Linked DNA regions of Chelativorans sp. AA-79. The main gene of each other region encodes a partner of the protein of the gene in region 2 in a complex. Links are inferred from orthologs where the notes say so. Each region holds a gene or a part of one and is shown on either strand. Other genes may lie near its edges.

Region 1 (8,541 bases), 120 kb from region 2 along the record:
CGAGATCGACGAGCCGCCCGTCGTCTGGCCGCTATAGCTGCCTGCCCCGGTGGAATTAAGGCGAGCGATCGTGTTGCCGCCTTCATCATAGACGACGACTTGATTGCCGGCGACATCCCAGGCCCGCATATTGGCAAGCTCGTTGGAACAGCCGCGCGTACCGCCGCGGGACGAATTGCCGTATTTGGTGAGCGTCAGGAACATCTGGCAGGTCGAGCCGCCCGTGTTGACGCTCCACGAGCCGAGCAGGCTGTTCTTCTCGATGGGCGCGGCGGAGGCGGCTGCGGCCTGGCCGGCCGGATCGACGGCAGCCATCTCGGTTCCCGTCTGGCCGGGAGCGGGCGGGAACCCGCCTGCACCGGGCTGTGCGGGCGGAGGAAGCTGGCTGCCGGTCACGGTGCCGGAGGGCGCCGCGGGCAGCGGTTGCGGCGCGCGCGCTGGCACCGGGTTGAGCCGCTCCGACTGGCAGCCGGCCAAGGCAAGCGCCAGAAGCGAAATCGCAAAAACTCCGGTTTTCGAACTCGGCATTCCTCTCTCCGTTTTGGGCCTACCCAATGACGCCCTGACTGGTCCATCCAGGCGAGATCAGGAAGCTATCACATCCATCTATGGTTAAGAACCGGTTTCAAAGTGGAAATTTGCCTTGCCGCCCGTGATGGAGGAACCGGCGGCGGGAGGGCGCGTTAACACTTCGGTTTCAACCGGAGAGGTTTCTGATGCTTGAGTGGATACTCATTCTTTTGATCGTAGCAGCCGTTGCCGGCCTGCTCGGCTTGAATTCGCTTGCAGGCGTGGCGATGACGGGCGTCAAGATCCTGATCGGCATCGTGCTCGTGCTCTTCCTGCTGGCCGTACTCGGCGTCTTCGCGATTGCCTGACTTAGACCCCGCGCCATCTGGTAATTTCCGCCGCTATCCGCCATATAGGCCCCGAACCCCGAAGGGATTGGAGCCTTATGGCCGGACAGGCGTCATTCGCGAAGATGAACGGGCTCGGCAATGCGATCATCGTTGCCGATATGCGCGGCCGTGCGGGCCGCGTGAACCCGGACGCCGCGCGCGCGCTCGCTGCCGACCCGGCCACACATTTCGACCAGATCATGGCGATCCACGATCCGCGCCTACCGGGCACGGACAGTTATGTCGAGATCATCAATTCCGACGGCAGCCAGGCGCAGGCCTGCGGCAACGGCATGCGCTGCGTGGTGCAGGCGCTTGCCGCCGAGACCGGACGGCGGGCCTTTACGTTCCAGACCGTGGCGGGCGTGCTGACGGCGGAAGAGCACGAAACCGGTCTGATCTCGGTCGACATGGGCAAGCCCTGCTTCGGCTGGCAGGAGATTCCGCTTGCCGAGGAGTTCCGCGACACGCGCAAGATCGAGTTGCAGGTGGGTCCGATCGACGCGCCCGTGCTGCATTCGCCCTCCGTGGCCTCGATGGGCAACCCGCACGCCATATTCTGGGTCGAGGACGATCCCTACTCCTATGATCTGGAGCGTTTCGGGCCGATGCTCGAAAACCATCCGATCTTCCCGGAGCGCGCCAACATCACCGTCGCCCGCGTGGATTCGCCCGGGGAACTCACCATGCGCACCTGGGAGCGCGGCGCGGGGCTGACACTCGCCTGCGGCTCTGCCGCCTGCGCGGCCGCCGTCTCGGCCGCCCGCACCGGCCGCACGGGCCGGCGCGTGACCGTGAACCTGCCGGGCGGGCCGCTTCAGATCTTCTGGCGCGACGACGACCACGTGATGATGACCGGGCCTGCGGAGTGGGAGTTTTCCGGCCGCTTCGACCCCGAGACGGGAGCGTGGGAGCGCGAGACGGCAGGGGTGGCCTGATGGCGGTCGACGTCCTCACCTTCGGCTGCCGGCTCAACGCCTACGAATCCGAGGTGATCAAGCGGGAGGCCGACGCCGCGGGGCTTTCCGCGCTCCAAGGCGGCGCGGTGATCGTCAACACCTGCGCGGTGACGGCGGAGGCCGTGCGCCAGGCCCGGCAGGCGATCCGCAAGGCGCGCCGCGAGCACCCTGAGGCGCGCATCATCGTCACCGGCTGCGCGGCGCAGACGGAGCCCGGCACTTTCGGCGCGATGGACGAAGTGGACCTCGTGCTGGGCAATGAGGAGAAGCTGAAGGCAAACAGCTACCGCGCCCTGCCCGATTTCGGCATCAACCGGTTCGAGAAGGTGCGCGTCAACGACATCATGGAGGTGCGCGAGACCGCCTCGCACATGGTGGACGCCATCGAGGGCCGCGCCCGCGCCTTCGTGCAGGTGCAGAACGGCTGCGACCACCGCTGCACCTTCTGCATCATCCCTTACGGCCGCGGCAATTCCCGTTCCGTGCCCATGGGCGCAGTGGTTGACCAGGTGCGCCGGCTTGTGGAGAACGGCTATGCCGAGGTGGTGCTGACGGGCGTGGACCTGACCAGCTACGGTGCCGACCTGCCGGGAACGCCGAAGCTTGGCCGGCTGGTGCGAACGATCCTGCGGCAGGTGCCGGAGCTGAGACGGCTGCGCCTCTCCTCCATCGATTCCATCGAGGCGGATGCGGACTTGATGGCGGCGCTTGCCGAGGAGGAGCGGCTGATGCCGCATCTGCATCTTTCGCTCCAGGCCGGAGACGACATGGTCCTGAAACGCATGAAGCGGCGGCATCTGCGCGCCGATTCCATCCGCTTCTGCGAAGAGGTGCGGCGGCTCAGGCCCGACGTGGTCTTCGGCGCGGACATCATCGCCGGCTTCCCGACCGAGACGGAGGAGATGTTCGAGAACTCGCTCCGGATCGTGGAGGAGTGCGGGCTGACGCATCTTCACGTGTTCCCCTTCTCGCCCCGCGAGGGCACGCCGGCCGCCCGCATGCCGCAGGTGGCGCGCGATATGGTGAAGGAACGTGCCGCACGCCTGCGTGCCGCCGGTGACGCCGCCTACCAAAGGCATCTGGTGAGCCTCGGCGGAACGCGCCAGCGCATCCTGATCGAGCGCGACGGGCTCGGCCGCACGGAAGGCTTCACGCTTGCCGCGATCGAGACAGGCCGGCCTGGCGAGATCGTGGAAGCCTTCGTCACCGGCCACGACGGCGAGCGGTTGACGGCAACCATCCGCGAAGCGGCTTGAGGATTTAATGGCGTTCGGTTTCATCAAGAAGGTTTTCTCTTTCGGCAAGAAGGAGGTCGAGGAGAGGCCGGCGGAGGGCGAAGCGCCCGCCGAGGCGCTGACGAGCACCCCGACGCCCGAGATCACGCCGGAAACGCCTTCCCAGCCGGAGCCCGGGAAACCTGCCGAAGTGCCGCCGGAGCCCGAGCCGGCCCAGCCGCAGGAGCCGGCGCAACCGACGGAGCCTTCGCCCGCCCCCGAAATCCCGGAACCGCCGCAGCCGGAAATCCCCGAGCCCGCTCCGGAGACCCCGCCCGAGGTGCCGGAGCCGCCTCGGGAGGTCCCGCAGCCGGTCCCGGAGCAGCCGCCGAGCCCTGCGCCGGAAATTCCGCAGGCGCCGGAGCCGTCCCGGTCGCCGGCCCCGCCCGAAGTCCCCGCGCCCACAGTGGAAGGGGGAGGGTTTCCCGCGCCCCTTGCGCCCGAAGAGGCACCGGCGCCCGTCTCCCCCCGTCCCGGCTTCGTCGAAGCGCAGGCCGAGATTGCGGGAGAACCGGATCAGGCAAGCACGCTTGCGGAAGACTTGCGCCAGGGGCGGGTCACCATCGCCAGGACGGTCGAACGCAAGGCGGAAGAAGCCCCCGCGCCCACCCCTGAAGAGCCGCGCAGACCCTGGTTCCAGCGGCTGCGCGAGGGCCTGTCTCGCTCCTCGCGCGAGTTGCGCGACAACATCGCGGGCATCTTCCTCAAGCGGAAGCTCGACGAAGACACGCTGCAGGATCTTGAAGACGTGCTCCTGCGCGCCGATCTCGGGCTCGAGACGGCGATGCGCGTGACCGACGCGCTGTCGGCGGGCCGTTACGGCAAGGACGTCTCCGGCGCCGAGGTGCAGGCGATCATGGCGGAGGAGATCGAGAAGGTGCTGACGCCGGTGGCCCTGCCGCTGGAACTCGATCTCTCCCACAAGCCGCACGTGATCCTCGTGGTGGGCGTCAACGGCACCGGCAAGACGACGACGATCGGCAAGCTCGCCGCCAAGCTCGGCCAGGGCGGTCTCAAGGTGATGCTGGCGGCGGGCGACACGTTTCGAGCCGCCGCGATCGAGCAGCTCAAGATCTGGGGCGAGCGGACGGGCGCGCCGGTCGTCTCCTCCAAGCTCGGCGCCGATGCGGCGGGCCTTGCCTACGACGCCTACGAGAAGGCGAAGGCGGCGGGAAGCGACGTGCTCATCATCGATACGGCGGGCCGGCTGCAGAACAAGACCGAACTGATGTCGGAGCTGGAAAAGATCGTCCGCGTGCTCGGCAAGCACGATCCCGAAGCGCCTCACACGGTTCTGCAGACGCTCGACGCCACGACCGGCCAGAACGCCCTTAATCAGGTCGAAATCTTCCGCAATGTTGCGGGGGTCTCAGGGCTGGTGATGACGAAGCTCGACGGCACGGCGCGCGGGGGCATTCTCGTGGCCATCGCCGCCAAGCACAAGCTGCCGGTCTATTTCATCGGCGTCGGCGAAGGGATCGACGATCTGGAACCTTTTTCGGCTGGCGACTTTGCCAAGGCAATCGCAGGAGTAAGTTGAGTGGCGGACGAGAACACGATCTTCGAGCGCGATCCATCGGACCCGAAGCGCAAGGCGATGAACCCGCTCCTGAAGCTGGTGTTGGAGCTGGGGCCGCTGCTCGTCTTCTTCTTCGCCAACACGCGCGGCGAATGGCTTGCGGAACGCATCCCGGCGCTCGGGAGCCTCGGCGGCCCGCTCTTCATCGCCACCGCGCTTTTCATGGCGGCGACGGCCATTGCGCTCGCCGTCTCCTGGTCGCTCACGCGCACGCTGCCCATCATGCCGCTCGTCTCCGGCGTCGTGGTGTTCGTCTTCGGCGCGCTGACGCTCTACCTGCACAACGAGACCTTCATCAAGATGAAGCCCACGATCGTCAACGCGCTGTTCGGCGCGGTGCTGCTGGGCGGCCTCATCTTCGGCAGATCGCTGCTCGGCTACGTCTTCGATTCGGCCTTCAAGCTAGACGCGGAAGGCTGGCGCAAGCTCACCCTGCGCTGGGGGCTCTTCTTTCTCTTCCTCGCGGTTGTGAACGAGGTGGTCTGGCGCTCCTTTTCCACCGATGCCTGGGTGGCCTTCAAGGTATGGGGCATCATGCCCATCACAATCCTCTTCACCATGAGCCAGATGCCGCTCATTATGCGGCATTCGCTGGAGGGAAAGCAGGCGGGCGAATAACACACTCGTGATCCCGGCAGACCGCAAGGGGGGCCGGGAATCCATTGGCGGCGCACCCGTGAGGCTGCGGCCCGATGCTTCACCACGCGCTTTCGGCACCGCCTTGCCTGCTGCGGAAACCGGCCGCGCGTTCAATAGTCCGCGGCTCCTCGCTACCGTCGGGATGACGTGGCAGGTGATTGTGTCCTCTTTCCCTTCCTCGCAGCCTTCAACGCAGCTTCCAACCCGCGATAGAAGCGCACCTGGGGCGCGTGCAGGCCATGCTTGTGCAGGAGATGGCGCATAGGCGTCGTGGCGCCGACGAGATAGACCCTCGCCCCTTGCCATGCGGCCTTGCGGGAAAAACCCTCGATCGTAGCGGCGGCAGTGGAATCCAGCACGTCGACTTCTGATATATCAATGATATACGTTTTCGGCTGGCCGCCCATACGGTCGAGCGCGGTTGCGACACTCGCCGCTGCGCCGAAGAAGAAGGCACCGGAAATGCGGTAGACGACGATGTCCTCGTCGGTCCTCAGCGCGGCCGGATAGGGTTCCCCATCAGGCGCGTCGTCCGGCCTGTCGGCTGCCGCGATCGGATGCGCGTGGTCGACCTCGATCACCTTGGACATGCGGTGCAGGAAGAGGAGCGCGCCCAGGGCGAAGCCGACGAGGATGCCTTCCGTCAGATCGCGGAAAACGACGAGGAGGAAAGTGACGAGGAGGACGAGAGCATCGCCGCGCGAGCTCCTGAAAAGGGAAGCGAACTGGTGCTTTTCGGCCATGTTCCAGGCGACGACCACGAGGATGGCCGCAAGCGCCGAAAGCGGGATGAAACTTGCGAGTGGCGCAGCGACCAGCATGAAGACGAGCAGGAAGGCGGCATGCAGCATGCCGGAGACGGGCCCCCGCGCGCCGGCGCGCACATTCGCGGCCGTGCGGGCGATGGTGCCGGTCACGCAGATGCCGCCGAAAAGCGAGGAGGCGAGATTGGCCGCACCCTGCGCGACGAGTTCCGCATTGGAACGATGGCGCCTGCCGCTCATGGAATCCGCCACCACGGCGGAGAGCAGGCTTTCGATGCCGCCCAGAAGCGTGAATGAGAGCGCCGCCGGCAGGACGGCAACGACCTTTGCCAGCGACAACTCCGGCAGATGCGGCATGGGAAGCGCTTGCGGGATGCCGCCGAAGCGCGTGCCGATCGTCTCCACCGGCAGCGAAAAGGCCCAGGCGACGAGCGTGGTGAGCGCCACGGCAATGAGAAAGCCCGGCCAGTGCGGGCGGTAGCGCCGCAACACGAGGATGACCGCGACAGCGAGGAGGGCGATGCCCACCGCGGGTGGACTGAGCGTCGGCAGGGCCGCACCGAGCGCCTGCAGCTTGGGGATGAAGGGGCCGGGCTCCTGGCCTTCGAGGGTGAGCCCCAGGAAATCCTTGAGCTGGCTGGTCAGGATGATGACGGCGATACCGGATGTGAAGCCGACCGTGACGGGATAGGGTATATATTTGATGAAAGTACCCAATCGCAGAAAGCCGATTGCAAGTAGGAGGAGCCCCGAGAGGAATGTGGCGAGGATAAGCCCGTCCACCCCATGCATCTGCACCGTGGCAAGTACAAGCACGATGAAGGCGCCGGCCGGCCCGCCGATCTGGAATCGGCTCCCGCCGAGCGCCGAAACGAAGAAGCCGCCGATAATTGAGGTATAGAGCCCGCGCTCCGGCGCGACGCCGGAGGCGATGGCGATCGCCATGGACAGCGGCAGCGCGACGATGGCGACGGTGAGCCCCGCCACGGCGTCGGCCTTGAGCGAGGAGAGACCATAGCCTTCCCTCAGCACCGTGACGAGCTTGGGCGTGAAGAGATCGAGAAAACCTGGTTCGTGAGCGCGGGCGAGCATGATTTTTGACCCCTGGCAGCGGGATCGTCGGCCTGCCCGGCGAACGCCGTTGCACAAGACCCGTTCGATCCCTTCCGGTTCGAAACGGCCTTCTTCTTGTTGCGCAATTCCGGATGGAACGCCGGTTCCGCTTCCCCGGAATAGCCTTTGCGTCAGCCTTCGCCGTTCCTAGGCACCGCTTCCCTGAGGCGGACGCCGCGCCCGCTGCCGGTGCTCGGCGCATTCTCGCCGATCAGTTCGACGCCCGCCGCATCCAGGGCCTCGACCACCTTGGTCAAGGTCTCCACCACGCCCCGCACCCGGCCGTCGCTCGCCTCCATGCGCTGTATCGTGGGCAGCGAGACGCCGGAAAGCTCGGCGAGCCGCTTCTGATCGATGCCGAGAAGGGCGCGCGCGGCGCGCATCTGTCGAGCGGTGATCATGAACGCTCCGTCTGACGGTTATTCATATATCAAATAGCATGAATGATGTCTAGAAACTCAATCATGAGGTTTTGTGCCACGCTGCCTTAAGCACCGAACCATCCGATCACCGCGCCCATGATGACCGCGACGCCGAGCCAATGCAGCGCATCGATGAGGGTGAGGTCCCAGCCGAAGCCCTGGTACCGATGATTGACGGCGATGGTGGTGGCAATGAAGCCGAGCCATAGGAAGGCACCGGAGATCACGCCGTTCCAGAACGTGACCTGGCCCGCGCCCAGATGGCCGATCACGCCGGCGAGGATCCAGGCCATGACGAGCTCGGCCACGAAGGAGGTGATGAACGGCACGGGGCTCATCTTCATCTCCTCGGGCTTCAGCCGCGCGGCCCTGATCCAGGGCTTGCTCAGCGCCATATAGTAGACCGCGCCGAAGGCGAAGGCGGCGATGGCCGCCACCAGGATCGCCAGATAATTCATTCCGCCGAAATCCATCGCCTGATTCCTTTCCCGCTCAAGATGAGCGGATTGAAAGGCCGCACCCGCGCGCCGTCAAGACGAGCGCGACAGCTGCGCATGCGGACCGCCGCGCCCGGTTGCGCGGCCGGACGCGGAGGCACTCCTGTGGGATCAGGCGGCCTGCTTCTTCGGCTGGATGAGGCCGCGGGCGACGAGCAGCTCGGCGATCTGCACCGTGTTGAGGGCCGCGCCCTTGCGCAGATTGTCGGAGACGATCCACATGGCAAGGCCGTTCTCCACCGTCGAGTCCTCGCGGATGCGGCTGATATAGGTCGCGTCCTCGCCCGCGCTCTCATAGGGCGTGACGTAGCCGCCGTCCTCGTGCTTGTCGACCACCAGGCAGCCCGGCGCCTCGCGCAGGATCTCGCGTGCCTCGTCCGCGGTGATCGGCTTCT
Region 2 (8,569 bases):
TTCGGTATCAAGAACGAGGAAAGCCGCATCCAGGTCGAGGCGCTGGCGAAGAACGCGATCGATTTCGGCATCGAATATTACAACGAGGCCGACCGCCGGCAGGGCATCGTGCACATCGTCGGGCCCGAGCAGGGCTTTACGCTTCCCGGCATGACGATCGTGTGCGGCGACAGCCACACCTCCACGCATGGGGCCTTCGGCGCGCTGGCGCACGGCATCGGCACGTCCGAAGTGGAGCATGTGCTGGCCACGCAGACGCTGATCCAGCGCAAGGCCAAGAACATGCTGGTTCAGGTGGATGGCAAACTGCCGGAAGGCGTGACTGCCAAGGACATCATCCTTGCCATTATCGGCGAGATCGGCACGGCCGGCGGCACCGGCCATGTGATGGAATATGCCGGCGAGGCGATCCGCTCGCTCTCGATGGAAGGCCGCATGACGGTCTGCAATATGTCGATCGAAGGCGGGGCGCGCGCTGGCATGATTGCGCCGGACGAGACGACCTATGCCTATATCAAGGACCGCCCCCGCGCACCCAGGGGCCGGGCGTGGGACATGGCGCGTGCCTATTGGGAGACGCTGCACACCGACGAAGGCGCCCATTTCGACCGCGTGGTGAAGCTCGATGCGGCGAACCTGCCGCCGATCGTCACCTGGGGCTCTTCGCCCGAGGATGTGGTCGCCGTCACCAGCGTCGTCCCCGATCCCGATGCGATCGCCGATGAAACGAAACGCCTCTCCAAGAAGCGTGCGCTCGAATATATGGGCCTTGCGGCCGGCACGAAGATCACTGATATCGCACTGGACCGCGTCTTCATCGGCTCCTGCACCAATGGCCGCATCGAGGATTTGCGCGCGGTGGCAAGGATTGCGGAAGGCCGCAAAGTGCATGAGCGGGTCAACGCCATGATCGTACCCGGTTCCGGTCTCGTGAAGGCACAAGCCGAAGCCGAGGGTCTCGACAAGATCTTCATAAAGGCGGGTTTCGATTGGCGCGAACCCGGCTGCTCCATGTGCCTTGCCATGAATGACGATCGGCTGAAACCTGGCGAGCGCTGCGCTTCCACCTCAAACCGAAATTTCGAGGGCCGCCAGGGCTTCAAGGGCCGCACGCATCTGGTCTCGCCGGCCATGGCAGCGGCGGCTGCTATCGCCGGCCATTTCGTCGACATCCGGGAGTGGAGATAGAGGCGGCAGGCGCCACCTTTGCCTCTCCCCTGCGGGAGAGGCAAAGGCGCACCACTACTCCGCCAGGTGCCCGAACGCCGCAACCACCTCCTCATAGACTTGCCGTTTGAAGGGCACGACGAGCTTTGGAAGCTCGCGCATCGGCTTCCACGCCCAAGCATCGAATTCAGGCTCATGGTCACCCGGGGGCGGGTTGATGGCAATTTCGCTTTCCGCTCCCTCGAAACGAAAAGCGAACCATTTCTGCTTCTGCCCGCGATATCGGCCCTTGAGCGCCTTTCCAACCAAATGCTCGGGCAGGTCGTAGGTAATCCATCCCGGCGTCTCGGCAAGGAAGGAGACGGTGCGTATGCCTGTCTCCTCATAAAGCTCGCGGCGGGCCGCCGCGAGCGGATCCTCACCTTCGTCGATGCCGCCTTGCGGCATCTGCCACAGCATGGCGGCTCCTTCCATTTCGCTCGACCGCTCCATGATGCGCCGCCCGGCCCAGATGTTACCTGCTTCGTTGAGCACCATCACGCCCACGCAGGGCCTGTAGGGCAGGTCTTTCGCCCGGATTCCCTTTGCCATAGCCTCTCACCCCCGCTCCGGATCAACTGCGACCGCGGAAAGAGGCACAAGTTCGATGCCCCGCTTCCGCACTTCACCGGCCCACGACGAAACCGCGTCCACGGTGGTTTCCAGCGCGGAGCCGGCACCAACGGCGAAGCCACGCGCCCGCGCGATCCGCTCCAGTTCGTCGAGCTTTTCCAGAATCGCCCCGCGATCCCGGTCCTGATCGATGACCTCGTCTGCAGAGGCAAACGGAACCCCTTTCGCAAGAGCCAGTTCCTCAGCGAGGCTCCGCGCCGATGTACCATCATCGAAATAGAGAAGCCCGCGGCGTCCGAGTTCCTCCATGAACGGGTTCATGGCACTCCGGTCTGCCGTGAAGCGTGCGCCCATATGGTTCATCACGCCCGTATAATTGGTGATGCGTGACAGAACCCAGTGAAGATTTCGGGTGGTTTCCTCCGGTGCAGCACCCGTAAGCAAAGTGTGGCGGCCAAGATTGCTCGCTGGATATCCGAAGGGCTCCAGTGGCACCTGCATGACGATCTCGTGCCCCTCGCGACGTGCCGTCTGCATCCAGCGCATGAGGCTGTTGCCGAGCGGTGCGAAGCCGAGAGTGATTTCTGGCGGCAGCTTTTCGATGGCCTCGTTCGTACCGGTCTGCGAAATGCCGAGACCCCCGATCACGATGGCGATGCGTGCGCCCTTGGCGCCCGACCAAGGCCGGGCATAGGCATCGAAAGGCCGAAGCCCATCGGCACCGCGCACCGGCAGCGGTCCGGCCTCTGCCTGTTCTATCAACGCGCGGTCGGGAAGATGGGCGATGCGCGGGTTCTGGCCGATCGTCGAGGGATCGCGGACGACAATGATGTTTCTGCTGGCAGCCGGCGAGGCTTCCGGATCGATGTGAACGATGGCGGCTTCGGGCACGGCGGGAGTGAGGCTTTGAGCCAGCGCCTCCTCCTTTTCGGCCTTCGATGCCGGATCGGCGGGCAGCTCTGCTGCCGGTTTCGATACAACGGATGGAGACGCAGGAAAGAACCGGTCCCACAGCAGGACCGTCCCGGAAACGCCCAGCACCGCTACGGCGCAGATAGCGAGAAAAATGGCTCCCCTCGGCCGACGATGCTTGGATGCATCGCCCGACGGCCTCTCCTGACCAAGCGGCTCGTCGAGTTCATTGCGAGCAGGTTCCATGCGCTCCCGCGTTCACCCCGAATCGTCGCTGGCCAAGCAGTGCGGCGCATCCCGCGAGGGATGCGCCGCTTCTCTTACTGCTGATTCATGACCGCCTTGTCGGAGCTTGGCGGAAAGGCCGGATCCTTCTTTACGCCGCGCAGGAGGTCGAGCGCATAGGCAAGCTGCAGGTCCTCGGCAGGATCCTGCGGCACGTAGGCGATCGAGCCGGAGCCCTCGTCGTCCTCTGCCTCGCCTCGGATATGGCCGCGCAGCTCCGATTCGCCGCGCGACAGATCGGCGCCTTGCAGATCCTCCGGCAGCGGCTGATCGACCTTGATATCCGGCGTGATGCCCTTGCCCTGGATCGACTGGCCGGACGGCGTGTAGTAGAGCGCCGTCGTCAGCCGCAGCGCGCCGTTCTCGCCGAGCGGAATGATCGTCTGGACCGAGCCCTTGCCGAAAGACCGGGTTCCGACGAGCGTGGCGCGGCGATGGTCCTGCAGGGCGCCGGCAACGATCTCCGAAGCGCTGGCCGAGCCACCATTGATAAGCACAACCAGCGGCTTCCCGTCCGTAAGGTCACCGGCCTGGGCGCTGAACCGGGAGATATCCCTGGATTCGCGGCCTCGGGTCGAAACGACCTCGCCGCGCTCCAGGAACGCGTCGGAAACATTCACTGCCTGATCGAGCAAACCGCCGGGGTTGAGACGAAGATCGAGAACATAGCCCTTCAGCTCATCGTCGGGCACCTCTTTACGGATGTCATCGATCGCCTGGCGCAGATCGTCCGTCGTCTTCTCCGTGAAGGATGTGATCTTGAGATAGCCCACATCGCCCTCGACACGGTATTTGACTGCCTTCACCTTGATGGTGTCGCGGATGATCGTGAAGCTCAGCGGCTTATTCTGGCCCTCGCGAAGGACTGTGAGCTCGATGGGCGTGTTGACGAGACCGCGCATCTTGTCGACGGCATCGTTCAGCGTCATACCACGAACTTCCTCGCCATCGATCTTCTCGATCAGATCGCCGGCAAGGATGCCGGCACGCGCTGCCGGCGTGTCGTCGATCGGCGAAACCACCTTGACGAGCTCGTTCTCCATCGTCACCTCGATGCCGAGGCCTCCGAATTCTCCCTTCGTCTGCACGCGCATGTCCTGCGCTGCGTCGGCATTGAGATAGGAGGAGTGCGGATCAAGCGATGTGAGCATGCCGTTGATGGCGCTCTCCACGAGCTGCTTGTCGTCCGGCGGCGTCACATATTGTGCACGCACCCGCTCGAAGATGTCGCCGAAGATAGCGAGCTGCCGGTAGGTTTCGGTGTCCGCAGCATTGGCTGCCGTGCCATTCGTGCCGTAGACGAGGCTCACGGCAGAAGCGCCCATCAGCGCGCCGGCGAACAAGAGCGACAATTTACGAATCATTTCCCGTCCTTCCAGAGAGTTCCCGAGCCCACCAGAGCTTCGGGTCTATGGGTTTCCCGTCTTTCCTGAATTCTACATATAGTTCCGGCACGGCACCATCCAAAGTTGAAGCCGCAATACTCGCCAACCGCGCCTCGCCCATCATGCCAACCGGCTCTCCAGCCAGGACCGACTGTCCCAGCGAGACGTTGAGCCGGTCCATTCCTGCCAGCACAATATGATAGCCGTCGCCGGGGTTCAGTATCAATAGCTGACCGTATGACCGGAACGGTCCCGCATAAAGCACCATCCCATCCACTGGAGCCGTAACGATTGCGCCCGATTGTGTCCTTAGAATGTCGCCCTTGAGGCTGCCGCCCGTTCCGTCATCCTCTCCGAAGTGCTTTGCGAACTCACCCGAAACAGGGAGCGGGACGAGACCCGCCCGCTCTGCAAAAGGCAGTGCCTCGGAGAGCAGGTTTTCGCCGGTCTGTCGCTTCGCCTCGAGAATCCTGCGCAAGGATTCGATTTCCTTCTCGAGAGACGATATCAGCTCCTGGAGGCTTGTTGCGCGATCCGCAAGTGCAGACGCCTGTTCGCGCTCGGCTTTCATCTGCGCTTCCGCGTTCGCCTGCATGCGGCCTTTCTCGGCCAGAAGCAGCGTCAACCGCTCCTTCTCCTCCGCATGCTCCGTCCTCTTGGCCTGAAGCCGCTCCTGCTCGGCGGTGATCGAGGTCTTCACCCGGGTCAGTGCGTCAAGGTCGGCGACGAGAAGTTCCGTCTCCGAGCGCAGCTCCGGCACCACGGCGCCGAGCAGAATGGCGCTACGCACGGAAGCCAACGCGTCCTCGGGTCGCACCAGAAGCGCCGGCGGCGGGTTGAGACCCATGCGTTGCAAGGCACCCAGCACTTCGGCCAAGGTCCCACGGCGGCTGGCAAGCGAAACCCGGATCTCCTGCTCCTGAGCTCCGAGATCCCGCAGCCGCCCCTGGATTTCAGCAACATCCTCGCCCAGCTTGCGCTCCGTCTTCACAGCCTGGATGAGCGCGGTCGTCAGCGCCGCACTGTCATCCTTGATAGCGGCGATCTCGGCGGCGATCTCGGCCTGCCGCTTCTCCGAAAGTGCTATTTGCTGGGAGAGCTGGCGATATTTCTCCACGCTCTCGTTCTGCTTCAGTTCGAGACTATCCACGGTCTGCGAAAGGGCGGGGGCGGCAAAAAGGCCAGCCAGCGCGAAAGCCGCCAGGAGCAGGGCTCGTCCAAGATGGCCGACCTGTGGCACCTTCACCTCTCCGTCACAAGAATTCTCTCGCGCTAGCCTAGGAATAGATCGTTAACGAAGCATCAACCATGGTCGGTGCCCCGGTTCAATCGTGCAACCCTCCCAGGGTAAAATTATGCGGGCGGCATGCCTTCCATGCCACACCTAGGGCACCAGATTTCAGTTGGTAGCATCCTGCAGGCGCACCTGTTGCGTTTCGGCGCCAGGTGGAATTTCCCGCATAAATGCGGAAAACGAGAAGAGAGAGCGTCCTTTGTGCGCCCAAATGGACACGCGGCGCTCTAGTCGCGGTGATAAGGATGGCCCGAAAGAATGGTCACCGCGCGGTAGAGCTGTTCGGCCAGCATGACACGCACGAGCTGGTGTGGCCATGTCTGTGCGCCGAAGGCGATGCTGAGGTCGGCCTTCGCGCCGAGGCTCTCGTCGTGACCATCCGGACCGCCGATGGCAAGGGTGAGCTGCCGGGCTCCGGCATCGCGGAAGGAGGCAATCCTGTCGCCGATCTCCCTGGAGGAGAAATTCTTCCCATGCTCATCGAGCAGGATCAGAACGCCGCCCTCGGCAAGGTCAAAAAGCTTGCGCCCTTCCTCCTTCCTTCGTTCGGCGGCTGTCTTGGCCCGACTTTCGGGATTCTCGGAAACACCGGAAAATTCCAGGCCCACGGCCGGGCCGGCCTTCGCCAGGCGCTGGAAATAGCGTTCGGCAAGCTCCCGCTCCGGGCCGGCCTTCATGCGGCCGATGGCATGGACGATGGTACGGATTGGAATCCCCGCTTGGTTTCATCCGCCGCCGGCATTCCCGCACACGGCCGAGGGCAACAGACAGCCGGTTCCGGCGATCACCGGGCTCAAAAAACACCAGCGATCCGACAAGCGAATCAGGATCGCCCCCAGAGCCCGTCGGTCCGCCTGGTCCGCTGCCGCGACCTTATTGTTCCGGAGACCTGATCACGGCTTCCGGCCAGTCCTGCCTCAAGCCGCGAACGGCTCCTAATGAAGCGTCTCGTCCTCCAGGTCCGGAGCCTGCCACATCTTCTCGATGTTGTAGAACTCACGGACCTCCGGGCGAAACACATGAACGATAATGTCGCCCGCGTCGATCAACACCCAGTCGGCGCCCGACAGGCCTTCCACCCGCGCATTGCCGAAACCGGCATCCTTCATGGCGCGGATAAGGTGCTCCGATACGGCCGCTACATGACGGTGCGACCGGCCGGAGGCTACGATCATGTAGTCCGCCAGCGGAGACTTGCCCTGAATGTCGATGGAAACGATATCTTCCGCTTTCGAGTCTTCCAGACTCTGGAGCGCTGCTTCTAAGGCGCGTGACAGGCTCTCTTCGCGTGTCCCGGCCGGCGAAGGCAAGATGGCTGCCTTCCTCTGAAGTGCTGTTCTCAGTGTCTTTCCTTTCCAATAAGAACAACGAAATCGCGCAGCACATACTGCACGATAACCTATAGATAGGCAGACAAGCTTGTCAGTTTCAAGACAAGTTCTCCTTCTCGTGAGGGAAAGGCGTCGGTAGAAGGGGCGTTCCCTGCCGCTTCCGCTCGGCTCTGCCGCGGACATGTGCTTACGGCAGTCGCCTCGGTTCCTTTCCGGGCCGGTCCCCCGGCTGATCGTTTCCGCCGGCCGGAGATTTTCGCCAGCCGGCTTCCGCGCGCAGCGCGGTGGAAGAAAGCGAGGAGCGCGGCCCGTGAATGAAGGTCCAGGCGGGCGGCTTGATGCGGGCAAGAAGAGGCGCGTCCGCCTCGTCGATGCGCGCGTGGTCGAAGGCCTTGGCCATGGTGGAAGAGAGAAAGGACAACGTCGCCCCAGGCCGGTCGATCACGGCGATCGGCACGCTGCGTACGATCGTCCGCCACCGCTCCCAGCGATGGAACGTGCGCAGGCTGTCCGCGCCCATGATCCAGACGAAATGGACACCCGGATTGCGCGCCTGCACGATCTCGACCGTGTCGGCCGTGTAGCGGATGCGGTATCCGGCCTCGAAGGCGGTGATCTTGATGCGCGGGTCGGTCACGCAGGCTTCCGAGCGCGCAATTCGCTCGGAAAGCGGCGCCAGCCCGCTGTGGTCCTTCAGCGGATTGCCGGGCGATACCATCCACCAGAGCTGATTGAGCTCGAGTCGCCGAAGCGCCGTCTCGGCCACCAACGCGTGCCCGGCATGGGGCGGGTTGAAGGAGCCGCCGAAAAGTCCCACCGCCATGCCCTTCTCCACATGCGGCATGCGCAGGTAATGCGCCTGAATTTCCTCCCCCGCCGAAACCACGGTTTCAGGGCCTTGTCTGGCCGGTGCCGCGCACACGGTATTTGAAGGAGGTGAGCTGCTCGACGCCCACCGGCCCGCGTGCATGCATCTTGCCGGTGGCGATGCCGATCTCCGCGCCCATACCGAACTCGCCGCCATCGGCGAACTGGGTCGAGGCGTTGTGAAGCAGGATGGCCGAGTCGATCTCGTTGAAGAAGCGCTCCACGGCGACAGTATCCTCGGCCACGATGGCCTCCGTATGATGGGAGGAATAGATCTCGATGTGTTCGATGGCTCCGGAAATGCCGTCGACCAGCTTCACCGAGATGATCGCGTCCAGGTATTCGGTGCGCCAATCCTCTTCCGACGCGGGCTTCGCCTTTGGAAAGCGCTCGCACACTCCCTCATCGCCGCGGATTTCGCAGCCGGCGTCGGCAAGCGCTTCAAGGACGGGCACGAGATGGGTCTCGGCCGCCACCCGATCAACCAGCAGCGTTTCCGCCGCGCCGCAGATGCCTGTCCGCCGCATTTTGGCGTTGACTGCGATGGGTACCGCCATGTCGAGTCTGGCCGACCTGTCGATATAGAGATGGCAGATGCCTTCAAGATGGGCGAAGACCGGCACACGCGCTTCGTTCTGCACGCGCTCGACGAGACTGCGTCCTCCTCGCGGCACGATCACGTCCAGATTGCCGTCGAGGCCTTTCAGCATCTCGCC

The links.
Region 1: the proteins of PVE73_RS02060 (region 2) and dapF are in contact, whole or in part, in a solved structure (PDB 5YGU), measured with the Escherichia coli proteins. The link is inferred for Chelativorans sp. AA-79 from one-to-one orthologs.

What each region holds. Positions count from the first base shown.
Region 1 is NZ_CP120361.1:535,715-544,255, reverse strand. The notes cover bases 108-2,896. They hold dapF (diaminopimelate epimerase), read left to right. Parts: upstream 108-955; coding sequence 956-1,837; downstream 1,838-2,896. Other genes in these bases: mtaB (tRNA (N(6)-L-threonylcarbamoyladenosine(37)-C(2))-methylthiotransferase MtaB), read left to right, coding at 1,837-2,896; PVE73_RS02690 (DUF1328 family protein), read left to right, coding at 717-878; PVE73_RS02695 (protease inhibitor Inh/omp19 family protein), read right to left, coding at 108-528. In the rest of the region: more of PVE73_RS02695, read right to left, coding at 1-107; more of mtaB, read left to right, coding at 2,897-3,114; signal recognition particle-docking protein FtsY, read left to right, coding at 3,122-4,672; PVE73_RS02670 (septation protein A), read left to right, coding at 4,730-5,329; PVE73_RS02665 (SulP family inorganic anion transporter), read right to left, coding at 5,482-7,206; PVE73_RS02660 (helix-turn-helix transcriptional regulator), read right to left, coding at 7,359-7,628; PVE73_RS02655 (DUF1761 domain-containing protein), read right to left, coding at 7,715-8,122; PVE73_RS02650 (aspartate-semialdehyde dehydrogenase), read right to left, coding at 8,258-8,541. UniProt on the Escherichia coli protein: Involved in the succinylase branch of the L-lysine biosynthesis and in the biosynthesis of the pentapeptide incorporated in the peptidoglycan moiety. Catalyzes the stereoinversion of LL-2,6-diaminopimelate (L,L-DAP) to meso-diaminopimelate (meso-DAP).
Region 2 is NZ_CP120361.1:418,467-427,035, forward strand. The notes cover bases 1-2,817. They hold PVE73_RS02060 (RNA pyrophosphohydrolase), read right to left. Parts: upstream 1,759-2,817; coding sequence 1,243-1,758; downstream 1-1,242. Other genes in these bases: leuC (3-isopropylmalate dehydratase large subunit), read left to right, coding at 1-1,188; PVE73_RS02065 (divergent polysaccharide deacetylase family protein), read right to left, coding at 1,765-2,817. In the rest of the region: more of PVE73_RS02065, read right to left, coding at 2,818-2,937; PVE73_RS02070 (S41 family peptidase), read right to left, coding at 3,012-4,340; PVE73_RS02075 (peptidoglycan DD-metalloendopeptidase family protein), read right to left, coding at 4,330-5,601; 23S rRNA (pseudouridine(1915)-N(3))-methyltransferase RlmH, read right to left, coding at 5,883-6,362; rsfS (ribosome silencing factor), read right to left, coding at 6,591-6,965; PVE73_RS02090 (nicotinate-nucleotide adenylyltransferase), read right to left, coding at 7,174-7,830; PVE73_RS02095 (glutamate-5-semialdehyde dehydrogenase), read right to left, coding at 7,877-8,569. UniProt on the Escherichia coli protein: Master regulator of 5'-end-dependent mRNA decay.